DNA from 2 places in the Streptomyces sp. NPDC014889 genome. Region 1 is predicted to be linked to the other one. Evidence: predicted binding sites of a transcription regulator. Region 1 holds the regulator's gene; the other holds the start of a gene.
What was found. The regulator HspR, encoded in region 1, represses chaperone genes until heat shock. The targets are predictions, from matches to a motif close to TTGAGNNNNNNNNNCTCAA.

Region 1 (7,177 bases):
TGCGTGTACAGGTCCCGCATGCGCACCCCGCGCCCGCGCAGCGCCAGCGCCCGGTGCAGCCCCTCGGACAGCTCGTGCTCGCGACGGATGCCGCCCGGCTGGACGGTCAGCACCTCGGTGGTGCACGCCTCGGTCGCCTCGTCCATGGCCGCCTGGATCCGGGACAGGCCGTCCAGGACCCGGATCGCCGTGCCCTCCACGGCCGCGGAGGGTACCCGCGCCCGGCGGCCGAGCCCGCCGTACCGCTCGACGGCGGCCACCACCGAGCCCACCCGCCGGTGGCTCTCACTGATCTCGTCGTACATCCCGCGCAGCAGCCGGGTCATGACCTCCTGCGGCGCGGTCGGCACCAGGAAGCCCATGTCGTCGGGGTCAGGGTGCAGCAGGGCGAGTTCGAGCAGGCAGGGCACCGGTTCGGCGAGCCGGCGCGGGACCCTGCCCCGCCGTACGGCCCGGGCGTACACGTGCTCTCCGGCCTCGCACAGTCGGTCGGCACCGTGTGGATGCTCCTCCGTCCCGTGCCCGGTCATGCCCCATCACACCCCCGGTCTCCGCGTCTTCCGCAGCGCAACTATGCGCGGAGCGTACCGGCTGTGCAACACGGCTCTTCCCCGCGCGATCCTCGAAAACCAGCGGTTTCGACCGGTGTGTACCGGGCCTGTTTTCGGCGGATCGCGGCGGGGCCGCGGCTGCTGTCGCACCCGAACGGGCCGGGCCCGCCCGGCAGTTACTTCACGAGGCCGATCGCCCTGCAGGACGCCAGGTACTTCGGGGTGCAGATGTCGTCCACCTTGTAGATCTTGTCGGTGACGACCGTGCCCTTGATGTTCTTCTGGGTCAGGGCCACCACGGAGACCAACTGGGCCGGAATGTTCTTGTGGGTGGGGCTGCTGACCCGGTCCCGGGTGAGGGAGTCGAACTGGATGTCCTTGCCCTGGACCTTGGCGACCGCCATCTGGGCGGCCGTCTCGGCCTCCGTCGGGTAGGACTTGTACACGCTCATGTACTGCTCGCCGGTCACGATCCGCTGCACGGCGTCGAGTTCGGCGTCCTGGCCGGTGATGACCGGCAGGTCGGTGAAGCCCTCGTCCTTGTAGGCCTTGATGACGCCCGCCGCCATGCCGTCGTTGGCGGAGTAGACGGCCGCGATGTTGTCCTTGCCGAGCTGGGCGAGTGCCTGCGCCATGTTCGCCTGGGCGTTCTCCGCCTTCCAGTCCTTGGTGTCGTAGGACTTGGCGATCGTGACCTTCCCGCTGAGCTGGGAGAGCGCGCCCTCCTTGAACTGCTTGGCGTTCGGGTCGGTGGGCGAGCCGTTCATCATGACGATCTTGTCGGATGGGCCGGCCTTGGAACCCAGCGCCTCGATCAGGGAGCGGCCCTGCACCTCCCCCACCAGTTCGTTGTCGAAGGAGATGTACGCGTCGATCGGGCCCTCGGAGAGCCGGTCGTAGGCGATGACCGGGATGCCCGCGTCCTTGGCCTTCTGCACCGTGTCGGCGATGGCGTGCGAGTCGACGGCGTCGAGCAGGATGACGTCGACCTTGTTGTCGATCATCCGCTGCATCTGGCCGGCCTGCCGGCTCGCGTCCGCCTCCGCGTTGGCGTACTCGACCTTGCCCTGCTTCCCGGTCAGCTCGGCGACCTTCTCCTTGATGATGGGGTAGTCGAACTTCTCGTACCGGGTGTTGTCCGTCTCCGGCAGCAGCAGGCCCACCGTCAGGTCGTTGCCCTTGGTCGGGCTCGCGTCACCAACGCTCCCCGACCCGTCGAGCGCCCCGCAGGCGGCGAGCGAGAAGGTCAGTGTGGGCGCGGCCACGGCTATGGCGATACGACGCATCAAGGTGCTCACTTCTGGTGCCTTCCGGACGAGGGCGCAGCATTGCGACCCAGGTGACTGAAAAGCCAACGCGGAGGCGCCCATCGGCGTCAAGCGGAACCACTTAACGAGATGGCAACGTAACGCTCCGCTGCGATGGTGAAGACTTCGCGGAGCCTTGCGGAATCATCTCCAAACTCCCTTTACGGGCGCGCACGCGAAAGACACGACGAGGGGCCGGGAGGCTGTACGGCCTCCCGGCCCCTCGTCGTCGTTCATGACCGAGTGCGTGTCAGTCCGGCTGCTGCCGCTTCGGCCGCCACACCACCAGCGCGCTGCTCTGCTGGACCTCCTGATACGGGACCAGGTCCCGGCGGTAGGAGGCGTGGACGGCCGCCTCGCGCTGCCGCATCGCGGCCGCCGCGCCGTCCAGCGCCGCCTGGAGCTCCGCGATCCGGGACTGGAGCGCCGCGACTTGGTTCTCCAGTTCGATGATGCGCTTGATTCCAGCCAGGTTGATGCCCTCGTCCTGCGACAACTGCTGCACCTGGCGGAGCAGTTCGATGTCGCGGGCCGAGTAGCGGCGCCCGCGCCCGGCGGTGCGGTCGGGGGACACCAGGCCCAGCCGGTCGTACTGACGGAGTGTCTGCGGGTGCAGTCCGGACAGCTGGGCGGCCACCGAGATGACGTACACCGGTGTGTCTTCCGTCAGTTCGTACGGGTTGCGGCGGCGGCCGTCCATCTCACTCATGCTCCCTTCGCGGCCTCGAACAGCTCGGCCCGCGGGTCCTCGCCCGCGGAGGCCTCGCGATACGCCTGCAGCGCGTCACGAGCCTTCCCCGACAGGTCCTTCGGGACACTCACCTCCACGGTGACCAGCAGGTCCCCGTGGCTGCCGTCCTTGCGGACCGCGCCCTTGCCGCGGGCCCGCATCGTACGCCCGTTCGGAGTGCCCGGGGGCAGCTTCAGCGTCACCGGCGGACCGCCCAGGGTGGGCACGCGGACCTCGCCGCCGAGGGCCGCCTCGGCGAACGTGACCGGCACGGTGACGGTGAGGTTGTCGCCCCGCCGGCCGAAGACCGGGTGCTCCCCGACGTGCACCACCACGTACAGGTCGCCCGCGGGTCCGCCGCGCTCGCCCGGGGCGCCCTTGCCGCGCAGCCGGATGCGCTGGCCGTCGCTGACCCCGGCCGGGATGCGGACCTGCATCGTGCGGGACGACTTGGCCCGCCCGGAGCCCACGCAGACCTCGCAGGGGTTCTCCGCGATGAGCCCGCGGCCCTTGCAGTCCGGGCACGGGTCCGTCAGCGAGAACCCGCCGCCGGAGCCGCGCGCCACCTGCCCGGTGCCGACGCAGGTCGGGCACACCCGCGGGGTGCCGTTCTTGTCGCCGGTGCCCGAACAGGCCTTGCACGGCTGCTGGCTGGACATGCGCAGCGGCACCGTGGCGCCCTCGATGGCCTCCGTGAAGCTCAGCGTGACCTCGGACTCGATGTCCTGGCCGCGCCGGGGCTGGGCGCGCGTGGTGCCCGCCCCGCCCCGGTTGAACAGGCCCCCGAAGACGTCACCGATCCCGCCGCCGAAGCCGCCGCTCCCGCCGCCGCCCTGGGCGCCTCCGAAGAGGTCGCCCAGGTCGAAGTTGAAGGAGCCGCCGCCGGCGCCCGGCCCGGGGCGGAAGCCGCCGTTGCCGAACAGGGCGCGGGCCTCGTCGTACTCCTTGCGCTTCTTGGCGTCGCCGAGCACGTCGTTCGCCTCGGAGATCTCCTTGAAGCGCTCCTCGGCCTTGGCGTTGCCCTTGTTGGCGTCCGGGTGGAACTCGCGGGCGAGCTTCCGGTACGCCTTCTTGATCTCGGCCTCGGTGGCGTCCTTGGGGACGCCGAGGACCTTGTAGTAGTCCTTCTCGATGAAGTCCTTGGTGCTCATCCCCGACGTCCCTCCTCTCGTGCGTCGTCCGTTATCGCGTCAGCCCTCCTCCGGGCCACCGTTCTCCTCGTCCTCGCCCTGCTCGGCTGCCGGGGCCGCGTCGGACTCCTCGGCCGGCTTGACCGTCTGCGCGCCGGGCTGGGGCTCGGCCACCGCCACCCGCGCGGGGCGGATGGTGCGCTCGCCGATCCGATACCCGGGCTGCAGAACCGCCACGCACGTCGTCTCCGTGACGTCCGGTGCGTAGGAGTGCATCAGGGCCTCGTGGATCGTCGGGTCGAAGGACTCGCCCTCCTTGCCGAACTGCTGCAGCCCGAGCTTGGCCACCACGGTCTCCAGCGACTCGGCGACGGACTTGAAACCGCCCACCAGTTCGCCGTGGTCGCGGGCGCGCCCGATGTCGTCGAGCACGGGCAGGAGCTCGGACAGGATGTTCGCGACAGCGACCTCCCGTACCGCGATCCGGTCCCGGTCGACGCGGCGCCGGTAGTTCTGGTACTCGGCCTGGAGCCGTTGCAGGTCCGCCGTGCGTTCGCCGAGCGCCTTGCGCACCTGGTCGAGCTGCGCCGTCAGCGCGGCCGACTGGTCCGCTTCACCGGCCGGGGCCGCGCCCTTGTCCTGGGCGGCGGCCTGCGCGGCGTCCTCCGAGGCGCCGGAGGCGGCGTCGGACTGAGGCGGAGGCTGCGGCTGATGCTCCTCGAAGCCGGGGGTCTCCTCCGTCACGCCGCACCGTCCTTGCGCTCGTCGTCGACGATCTCGGCGTCCACGACGTCGTCGTCGGCCCTGGCCTGGCCCGCACCGGCGTCACCGGCACCGCCCGCGGCCTGCGCGGCCTGGGCGTCGGCGTACATGGCCTGGCCGAGCTTCTGGGAGACGGCGGCGACCTTCTCCGTGGCCGTACGAATCGCGGCGGTGTCCTCGCCCTTGAGCGTCTCCTTCAGCTCGGCGACGGCGGACTCCACCTCGGTCTTGATCTCGCCGGGGACCTTGTCCTCGTTGTCCTTGAGGAACTTCTCGGTCTGGTAGACGAGCTGCTCGCCCTGGTTGCGGACCTCGGCGGCCTCGCGGCGCCTGTGGTCCTCCTCCGCGTAGCGCTCGGCCTCCTCGCGCATGCGGTCGACCTCGTCCTTCGGGAGCGAGGAGCCGCCGGTGACGGTCATCTTCTGCTCCTTGCCGGTGCCGAGGTCCTTCGCCGTGACGTGCATGATGCCGTTGGCGTCGATGTCGAAGGACACCTCGATCTGCGGGACGCCGCGGGGCGCCGGCGGCAGACCGGTCAGCTCGAACATGCCGAGCTTCTTGTTGTACGCGGCGATCTCGCGCTCGCCCTGGTAGACCTGGATCTGCACCGACGGCTGGTTGTCCTCGGCCGTGGTGAAGATCTCCGAGCGCTTGGTCGGGATCGTGGTGTTGCGCTCGATCAGCTTGGTCATGATGCCGCCCTTGGTCTCGATGCCGAGGGACAGCGGGGTGACGTCGAGCAGCAGGACGTCCTTGACCTCGCCCTTGAGGACACCGGCCTGGAGCGAGGCGCCGATGGCGACGACCTCGTCCGGGTTCACGCCCTTGTTGGCCTCCTTGCCGCCGGTCAGCTCCTTGACGAGCTCGGCGACCGCGGGCATACGGGTGGAACCACCGACGAGCACGATGTGGTCGATGTCGCTGACGGAGACGCCGGCGTCCTTGATGACGTTGTGGAACGGCGTCTTGCAGCGCTCCAGCAGGTCGGCCGTGAGCTGCTGGAACTGGGCGCGGGTGAGCTTCTCGTCCAGGTGCAGCGGGCCCTCGGCGGACGCGGTGATGTAGGGCAGGTTGATCGAGGTCTCGGTGGACGAGGACAGCTCGATCTTGGCCTTCTCCGCCGCCTCACGCAGACGCTGGAGGGCCATCTTGTCCTTGGACAGGTCCACGCCGTGACCGGCCTGGAACTGCTTGACCAGGTAGTCGACGACACGCTGGTCCCAGTCGTCACCACCGAGGTGGTTGTCTCCGTTGGTGGCCTTCACCTCGACGACACCGTCGCCGATCTCCAGCAGCGAGACGTCGAACGTACCGCCACCGAGGTCGAAGACGAGGATCATCTGCTCGTCCTTGTCGAGGCCGTACGCCAGGGCGGCGGCCGTCGGCTCGTTGACGATGCGCAGCACGTTCAGACCGGCGATCTCGCCGGCCTCCTTGGTGGCCTGGCGCTCGGCGTCGTTGAAGTACGCCGGGACGGTGATGACCGCGTCGGTGACCTTCTCGCCCAGGTAGGCCTCGGCGTCCCGCTTCAGCTTCTGCAGCACGAAGGCGCTGATCTGCTGCGGGTTGAAGTCCTTGCCGTCGAGGTTGATCTTCCAGTCGGTGCCCATGTGGCGCTTGACCGACCGGATGGTCCTGTCGACGTTGGTGACGGCCTGGCGCTTGGCCACCTCACCGACCAGCACCTCGCCGTTCTTGGCGAAGGCGACGACGGACGGCGTGGTCCTGGCGCCCTCGGCGTTGGTGATGACGGTGGGCTCGCCGCCTTCGAGAACGCTGACGACGGAGTTAGTCGTGCCCAGGTCGATGCCGACCGCACGTGCCATGGTGAATTCCTCCAGCTGACTTGAGTGGAACGGACTCAAGTGTGCCCGAGGCTCCTCGCCGGGTCAACAGACCTGAGCCCACCCGACTCAAGACTTATCCATCCCTTATGCGCAAGGGAGCTCTGACCTGCGGCGATGTGGATTGCCGGGGCGGAGGGGGCGGATATTCAAGTCGACGACGGGGGGTCTGCACCCCGGCTGCACCGGGTCCGCCGGCCTCCGCGTCGTACGGGGCCCCCGCACCGGACTGCCGCTGGCCGCGGAGGACGGCCCAGAAGGGCTCGCCCCGCGCGCGCGAGCCGGGGGCGCCGGCACGCGCGCGTGGCGGCACCGCACCGGACGCCTCGCCGCGCGGGCGCGTGGCACTCCCGGCGGCGGGAAGGGCCCGGGCCGTGCGTTCCTCGGGCCGTCCCCGGGTGCCGGGCACCCGGGTCTGCCCCCGGCTCCCGGGAAGCCGGGACTGTTCCCGCGTGCCGGGCACCCGGGACTGGGTCCGCGTACCCGGGACCGGGAACTGCGCACGGGCGCCGTTGAGTTCGGTCGGGCGCCGCGACGCGTACGCCGGCACCCGCAGCAGTCCGAGGACGGCCACCAGGGCAGCCCCGGCCACCCACGCCACGGCCCGCGGTCCGGCCCAGCCCGTGTGCACCAGCACCCCGACCAGGACCGCGCCGAAGGTGCCGAGGCCGAGCAGGACGGTCGCGCCGGGCGGGGTGGGCCCGAGCCGGCGTAGCCGGTGCGCGAGATGGTCCGGGCCGCGGCGCAGCAGGGGACGCCCGGCCAGCTTCCGCGACACCAGGACCAGGACGGCGTCGGCGCTCGCCGTGGCGGTGAGCGCGAACAGCACCGCCACGGTGGAGACCGTGTCGTA
Region 2 (7,177 bases), on a different contig from region 1:
CCGGCGACCCCCGGGTCTACGGCCGTGTGTACGTCTCGACCAACGGCCGCGGCGTGATCTACGGCGACACCGTCGGCACCGGCGGAGGGGACACGGGCGGCGGGGACACCGGCGGAGGAGACCCCGGCGGTGGTACGCCGCCGCCGGCCGGTGCCTGCGCGGTGACGTACCAGGTCACCAACCAGTGGACCGACGGCTTCCAGGCCGACGTCCAGCTCACCAACACCGGCTCCACGGCGTGGAACGGCTGGTCGCTCACCTGGTCCTTCCCGAACGGGCAGAAGGTCACGCAGCTCTGGAACGCCGACTACGCCCAGTCGGGAGCGTCGGTGACGGCGCGGAACGTGAGCTGGAACGGCACCGTGGCGGCCGGTTCCTCGGTGGGCTTCGGCTTCACGGGGAGCTGGTCGGGGACCAATGGCAGACCGGCCGCCTTCACGGTCGGCAGTCGGGCCTGCACGGTCTCCTGACGGGGGGAGGGGCGCGTGCCGGACGGCGGCACGCGCCCCTGCTCACCCGCTTCCCCCCTCACTCCCCTACGCCTCCTTGCGGAACGCCCGCAGGGTGAAGACCGGGTCCGGGCGGCGGCGGTCCTGGTCGGGCAGGGCCGCCAGCCGCTCGGCGAAGGACTCGGCGAGGGGTTCGCCGGGCGGCAGCGTGACGAACCAGCCGCGGCGCAGGTCGGCGATGGTGCGGCGGGGACTGCGGCCCTGGTCGCGGCCCGGGAAGAGGGCCTGCCCGGCCGGGACGAGACCGTGCGCGGCGGCGTACTCGGCGACCAGGGCGGCGTCGTCGCGGGCCGGGCTGCGGGGCCGGGAGGCCAGGACGGCGTCGATGTCGCTGCCGACGTTGTGCGCGGCGGCCTTGTCGACCGTGGTGACGTACACCCCGCCGGGCCGGATCACCCGGGCGCACTCGGCGACCATCGCCCGCGCCTCCCCGGGGCCTGGCGCCAGATGGAGCAGCCACACACTGGTGACGGCGTCGAACCGGCCGTCCGGGAAGGGCAGGCTGCGGCTGTCGGCGAGCACCACGGCGCCGGGCAGGCGTGCCCCGGCGTGCCGGGCCATCGCGGGCGCCCGGTCGACGCCGGTCACCCGCAGGCCGGGGCGGCCGGCGGCGAGGCGGCGGGTCACGATGCCGGTGCCGCAGCCCACGTCGAGCAGTTCGCGCGTCCGTCCCGGTACGAGGCCGAGGACCGCCTCCGCGGCGGCCGCCGCTCTCGGTTCGCCGCCGCGCGAGGCGTCGTAGCGCTCGGCTTCCTCGTCGTAGTCCAGCACGCGGATCCCCCTCCCCGTTCCGGCATGGCTCAGTTCGCGCCGTGTCCCGCCGCGAGGTCCTGCACCCGGCGGGCGAGTTCGAAATCCTTCTCGGTGACGGCGCCGCCCGCGCTGTGGGTGTACACGGCGAGCGAGACCGTGTTGTAGCCCAGAGTGAGGTCGGAGTGGTGGTTGAGCTCCTCCTGCACCTGGGCGACGTGCACGACCATCGCCACCGCCGCGAAGTGCGATCCGAGCCGGAAGGAACGGGTGAGGCGGTCCCCCTCGACGGACCAGCCGGGCAGCTCGGCCAACCGGTCCTCGACCTCCTTGTGCGACAGCGGTGCGACGGGCATGGGACCGGCTCCCTTCCTGGACTTCTCCTGGACTTTCCGCTGGACGTGCTGGTTGCCGCTCTCCTGTTCAGACTGCCACAGGAGGGCCGCCGCGTCCCCGGCTGAAAACCCACCCGCCGCCCGGCCGGCCCCCGCACGCCGCCGGGTACAACCGCCACGACTCGGTCGTACGCCCTCTTCTCGACTACCGTCATGCGTATGGCCATTGTCGCGTCCGGCGCCACCGCGTCCCCCGCCGCCTCCTCAGCCCGGGGCGTGGGCCCGCTGCTGCGGTCCTGGCGGGAGCGGCGGCGGATCAGTCAGCTCGAACTGGCGCTGCGCGCCGACTCCTCGGCCCGGCACATCAGCTTCGTCGAGACCGGGCGGTCCCGGCCGAGCGAGGAGATGGTGCTGCGCCTCGCGGAGCACCTGGAGGTACCGGTGCGGGAGCGCAACGCCCTGCTGGTGGCCGCCGGTTACGCCCCGAGGTACCGGCAGACCCCGCTGGACGACCCGGCGCTCGGCCCGCTGCGCGAGGGCCTGGAGCGGCTGATCCGGGGGTACGAGCCGTATCCGGCGCTGGTGGTCGACGCGACGTACGACGTGGTGAGCGCGAACCGGGGCATCGCGATGTTCCTCGAGGGTGTCCCGGAGCGGCTGCTCGCCGCGCCGCTGAACGCGATGCGGCTGACCTTGCACCCGGAGGGTCTGGCGCCACGCATCCGCAATCTGCGCGAGTGGCGCGGGCATCTGCTCGCCCAGATGGAGCGGCAGCTCGCGCTGCACCGCTCGGCCCCGCTTCTGGAGCTCTACGAGGAGGTGGCGGCCTACCCGGTGCCGCGCGGCGCGCGGGAGGCGGACCGGCCGGCCGGGCAGGTGCCGTACTTCGCGCTGCCGATGCGGATCGAGCACGACGGGCGGGTGCTGTCGTTCGTCTCCTCCATCTCCACCTTCAACACACCGATGGACGTGACGGTGGCGGAACTGGCGATCGAGACGTTCCTGCCCGCCGATCCGGCCACCGTCGAGTACCTTCGCTCGTCGTGGGCGGGAGAGAGCCGGGAGGCGGGGCGTGAGTGAGCGGCGGGCCGCGCCCACCGTGGGCCAGGTGGTGCTCGGCCGAAGACTCCAGGAACTGCGGGAGAAGGCCGGACTGGGACGCGAGGAGGCGGCGCGCGTCCTGCGGGTGGCGCCCGCGACCGTGCGGCGGATGGAGACGGCCGAGGTCGCGCTGAAGATCCCGTACGTGCAGATACTGCTGACCGCCTACGGGGTGGGCGACGAGGCGGCGGCCGCGTTCGTCGCGCTGGCCGAGGAGGCCAACGCGCCGGGCTGGTGGCAGCGGTTCCACGACGTGCTGCCGGAGTGGTTCAGCCTGTATGTGAGCCTGGAGGGCGCCGCCCGGCTGATCCGCTGCTACGAGCCGCACTTCGTGCCGGGGCTGCTCCAGACGGAGGGCTACGCGCGTGCGGTGCTGGAGGCGGGGACGGTCGGTCAGCGCAGACCGGATTCGGTCGAGCGGCACGTGTCGCTGCGGATGGCCCGGCAGCAGTTGCTGGAGCGGGCCGATCCGCCGCACCTGTGGGTGATCGTCGACGAGACGGTGCTGCGGCGGCCGGTGAGCGACCGCCCCGAGGTGATGCGCGACCAGCTCGACAAGCTGCTCCTGTACACCGAGCGGGACCGGGTGACGGTGCAGGTCGCCGAGTTCGCGCGGGGCCCGCACGCGGGGACGTACGCCCCGTTCTCGCTGTTCCGCTTCGCCGAGCCGGAGCTGCCCGACCTGGTCTACACCGAGTACCTGACCGGCGCCCTCTACCTGGACTCCCGCGCGGAGATCTCCGCGCACCTGGAGGTCCTGGACCGTATGACGGCCGCCGCCGCCACCGCCGAGCAGACCCGCGAGCTGCTGCGGAAGTACCGCGAGAACCTGTGAGCCCGCCCGGCGGCCGACCTGACGCGAACGGAAGACGCTAGGCGGCACCGCCCTTCGTGTCGCGTTCGTCGTCGACGATCTCCGCGTCCACCACCGTGTCCTCGTCGGACGGCGCCGTCTGCTGTTCGGTGCCCTGCGTGCCGCTCTGCTGGGCCTGGGCGTACATCGCCTGGCCCATCCGCTGGCTGACCGAGGCCAGTTTGTCGATGGCCGTGCGCAGCGCGGGGGTCTCCGCCTGCTGCTCCAGAAGCGCCTTCACCTCGGCGGCCGCGGCCTCGACCTCCGATTTGGTGTCGGCGGGGACGCGGTCGCCGTTGTCGCGGAGGAAGTTCTCTGTCTGGTAGACGAGCTGCTCGGCCTGGTTGCGGGTCTCGGCGGTCTCCCGGCGCTTGCGGTCCTCCTCGGCGTACTGCTCGGCCTCCCGCATCATGCGGTCGATGTCGTCCTTGGGCAGCGCCGAGCCGCCGGTCACGGTCATCTTCTGCTCGCGGCCGGTGGCGAGGTCCTTGGCCGAGACGTGCATGATCCCGTTGGCGTCGATGTCGAAGGCGACCTCGATCTGCGGCACCCCGCGCGGGGCGGGCGGCAGGCCCGTGAGGTCGAAGACGCCGAGCTTCTTGTTGTACACGGCGATCTCACGTTCGCCCTGGTAGACCTGGATGCCGACCGAGGGCTGGTTGTCGGTGGCAGTGGTGAAGATCTCCGAACGCCGGGTCGGGATCGTGGTGTTGCGCTCGATGAGCTTGGTCATGATGCCGCCCTTGGTCTCGATGCCGAGGGACAGCGGGGTGACGTCGAGGAGCAGGACGTCCTTGACGTCGCCGCGGATCACGCCCGCCTGGAGGGCGGCGCCCACGGCCACCACCTCGTCGGGGTTGACCCCCTTGTGCGGGTCCTTGCCGGTCAGCTCCCGCACCAGGTCGGTCACGGCCGGCATCCGGGTGGAGCCGCCGACGAGGATCACGTGGTCGACGGCCGAGAGCTTGATGCCCGCGTCCTTGACGGCCTGGTGGAAGGGTGTGCGGCAGCGGTCCAGCAGATCGGCGGTGAGTTCCTGGAACTGGGCCCGGGTCAGCTTCTCGTCCATGTGCAGCGGGCCCTCGGCGGAGGCCGTGATGTAGGGCAGGTTGATCGTCGTCTCGGTGGACGACGACAGCTCGATCTTGGCCTTCTCGGCAGCCTCGCGCAGCCGCTGCACGGCCATCTTGTCGTTGCCGAGGTCGACGCCGTACTGGCCCTTGAACCGCTTGACCAGGTGCTCGACGACCCGCTGGTCCCAGTCGTCGCCGCCGAGGTGGGTGTCGCCGTTGGTGGCCTTGACCTCGATGACACCGTCGCCGATCTCCAGCAGGGAGACGTCGAAGGTGCCGCCGCCGAGGTCGAAGACGAGCACGGTCTGCTCCTCGCCACGGTCCAGGCCGTAGGCGAGCGCGGCGGCCGTCGGCTCGTTGATGATCCTGAGGACCTTCAGGCCGGCGATCTCCCCGGCCTCCTTGGTCGCCTGCCGCTGGGTGTCGTCGAAGTACGCGGGCACGGTGATCACCGCGTCCGTGACGTCCTCGCCGAGGTAGGACTCCGCGTCCCGCTTCAGCTTCTGCAGGACGCGCGCGGACAGCTCCTGCGCCCGGAACCGGGTGCCGTCGACGGACCCCTTGTCCGGGAAGCGCCAGTTCGCGTCGCCCATGTGCCGCTTGACCGAGCGTGCGGTGCGCTCCACGTTCGTCACCGCCTGCCGCTTGGCCACCTCGCCGACGAGCACCTCGCCGTTCTTGGCGAACGCCACGACCGACGGCGTGGTGCGCGCGCCCTCGGCGTTGGCGACGACGGTGGGCTCACCGCCTTCCAGCAGCGCCACCACCGAGTTCGTCGTCCCGAGATCGATCCCGACCGCACGTGCCATCTTCGTCCCCTTCCGGGCGCCTCCTGCTCTCCAGCACAAAACTTGAGTGCGCCGTTGTCAATGCCGCGTACCCGCCGCGTGCCGCTCTACCCGGGAACAGCGATGCCGCGCCCCGGACGAGGGGCGCGGCATCGTCGGACGTGCGTCTCGCGTCAGGCGAGCTTGGCGTCCAGGGTGATCGTCGTACCGGTCAGGGCCTGGCTGACCGGGCAGTTCTTCTTGGCCTCCTCGGCGGCGGCGACGAACGCGTCGTTGTCGATGCCGGGGACCGTGCCCTCGACGGTGAGGTGGATGCCCGTGATGCCCTCGCCCGGCTGGAAGGTGACGTCGGCCTTCGTCCGCACGGTGGTGGGCGGGGTGCCGGCGCCGGCCAGGCCGTGCGACAGCGCCATGGAGAAGCAGCTGGAGTGGGCGGCTGCGATCAGCTCCTCGGGGCTGGTCTTGCCGTTCGCCTGCTCGGCGCGCGACGGCCACGACACGGGCTGCTGGCCGATGCCGGAGGAGTCGAAGGTGACGACGCCGTTGCCCTCGAGCAGGTTGCCTTCCCAGACGGTGTGAGCGGTGCGCGTGGTTGCCACGGTGGTTCCATACCTTTCGCCTTGGTTCCCGCTGCCGGGGTTCCGTAACCGCCATCCGATCACATCCACGCCGCACGCATCCACCGAACCGGGCCGCGACCTGCCGGGGAAGCTGCGCGAATCGCCTGCCGGACGCCGGGGGGAGGCCCTACAGTCCGTTCCATGGTCGAACTCTTCCAAGTCCTCGGGGGAATCGCGGGATTTGGCGGGGTCGCTCTCGGTGTCCTCTATCTGCTCTACCGGGACCTCGTGCGCGACATCATCCGCAGGCGGATGTTCCGGACGCTCACGTCGGCGCAGGCGACCGCCCTGTTCGGGGCCGTGGTCGTGCTGGCCTTCGTCGTGGCGATCCTGGGGATCTTCGCCACCCTCGCCGAAAGCAAGGGGATACGGCAGTTCCTGGTCCTCGTGGGCATGCTGCTGCTGTTCCTGCTGGCCGTGCTGTTCATCGCGGTGCGCGTGGTCACCGGCCCGGCGGCCCGCGCGGGGGCGGGCGGCGCGGAGCGCAGGCTCACGGCGGTGCGCCGGCACGTCGAGAGCGGGGAGGCCGACCAGGCGGAGCGCGCCCTGGAGGCGTCCCGGCCGGACCGCGAGTCGCCCGGGTTCTGGTACTGGAAGGCCAGGATCGCGCTGGTCAGGTCCAACCTCGACGTGGCGTACGGCTATGTCGAGGAGGCGCTGAGGCTGGACGGCCGGGATCCGTACAGCATCGCCCTGAAGATAGAGCTGCTCCTGCTGGCGGGCGACTCCGAGCGGCGCGACCGGGCCGCGCGGCTGTCGGTGGAGAGCACCGGTCTGAGCGGCGAGCTCGACACCTGGCTGCGCCGGTTGCGGGCCGAGGGAATGTTCGGCGGTGGGGTGCGCACACGCACGGAACTGGAGGCGCGGTGCCCGCTTCCCACCCGTACCACGGAGGATGTCCATGCGGAGTGAGCGGAGCGGGCCCGGGGAGGAGCGGGAGGCGGTCGTCTTCCTTCCTCCGGCCGCCGTCGCGGGCGGGGGTGCGGACGGCGGGTCGTCCGGCGGACCGGAGGATCCGCTGCGGGAGGCGCTGTACGCGGCGGACGCTGCGGGTCTGCTCCCGGTGCGTCCCGTGGCCCGCACGGCGGAGGAGGCCGACGCGCTGCTCGCCCGGCATCCGGACGCGGTGCTCCTGATTCACCCGGGCG

Region 2: a site for HspR is predicted at 5,473-5,491, ahead of dnaK (molecular chaperone DnaK). Genes of this name have one in related genera too.

The regions. Positions count from the first base shown of each region.
Region 1 covers NZ_JBIBWH010000002.1:417,928-425,104, reverse strand. Annotated here, with positions in the region: gene ACF09J_RS05120 (LuxR C-terminal-related transcriptional regulator) at 1-530, opposite strand, end outside; gene ACF09J_RS05115 (sugar ABC transporter substrate-binding protein) at 728-1,837, opposite strand; gene ACF09J_RS05110 (heat shock protein transcriptional repressor HspR) at 2,109-2,558, opposite strand; gene dnaJ (molecular chaperone DnaJ) at 2,564-3,739, opposite strand; gene grpE (nucleotide exchange factor GrpE) at 3,779-4,462, opposite strand; gene dnaK (molecular chaperone DnaK) at 4,459-6,306, opposite strand; gene ACF09J_RS05090 (undecaprenyl/decaprenyl-phosphate alpha-N-acetylglucosaminyl 1-phosphate transferase) at 6,401-7,177, opposite strand, start outside.
Region 2 covers NZ_JBIBWH010000005.1:22,913-30,089, reverse strand. Annotated here, with positions in the region: gene ACF09J_RS11325 (cellulose binding domain-containing protein) at 1-470, shown strand, start outside; gene ACF09J_RS11320 (class I SAM-dependent methyltransferase) at 537-1,280, opposite strand; gene ACF09J_RS11315 (4a-hydroxytetrahydrobiopterin dehydratase) at 1,310-1,615, opposite strand; gene ACF09J_RS11310 (helix-turn-helix domain-containing protein) at 1,814-2,674, shown strand; gene ACF09J_RS11305 (helix-turn-helix domain-containing protein) at 2,667-3,530, shown strand; gene dnaK (molecular chaperone DnaK) at 3,568-5,430, opposite strand; gene ACF09J_RS11295 (OsmC family protein) at 5,583-6,008, opposite strand; gene ACF09J_RS11290 (tetratricopeptide repeat protein) at 6,171-6,941, shown strand; gene ACF09J_RS11285 (VWA domain-containing protein) at 6,931-7,177, shown strand, end outside.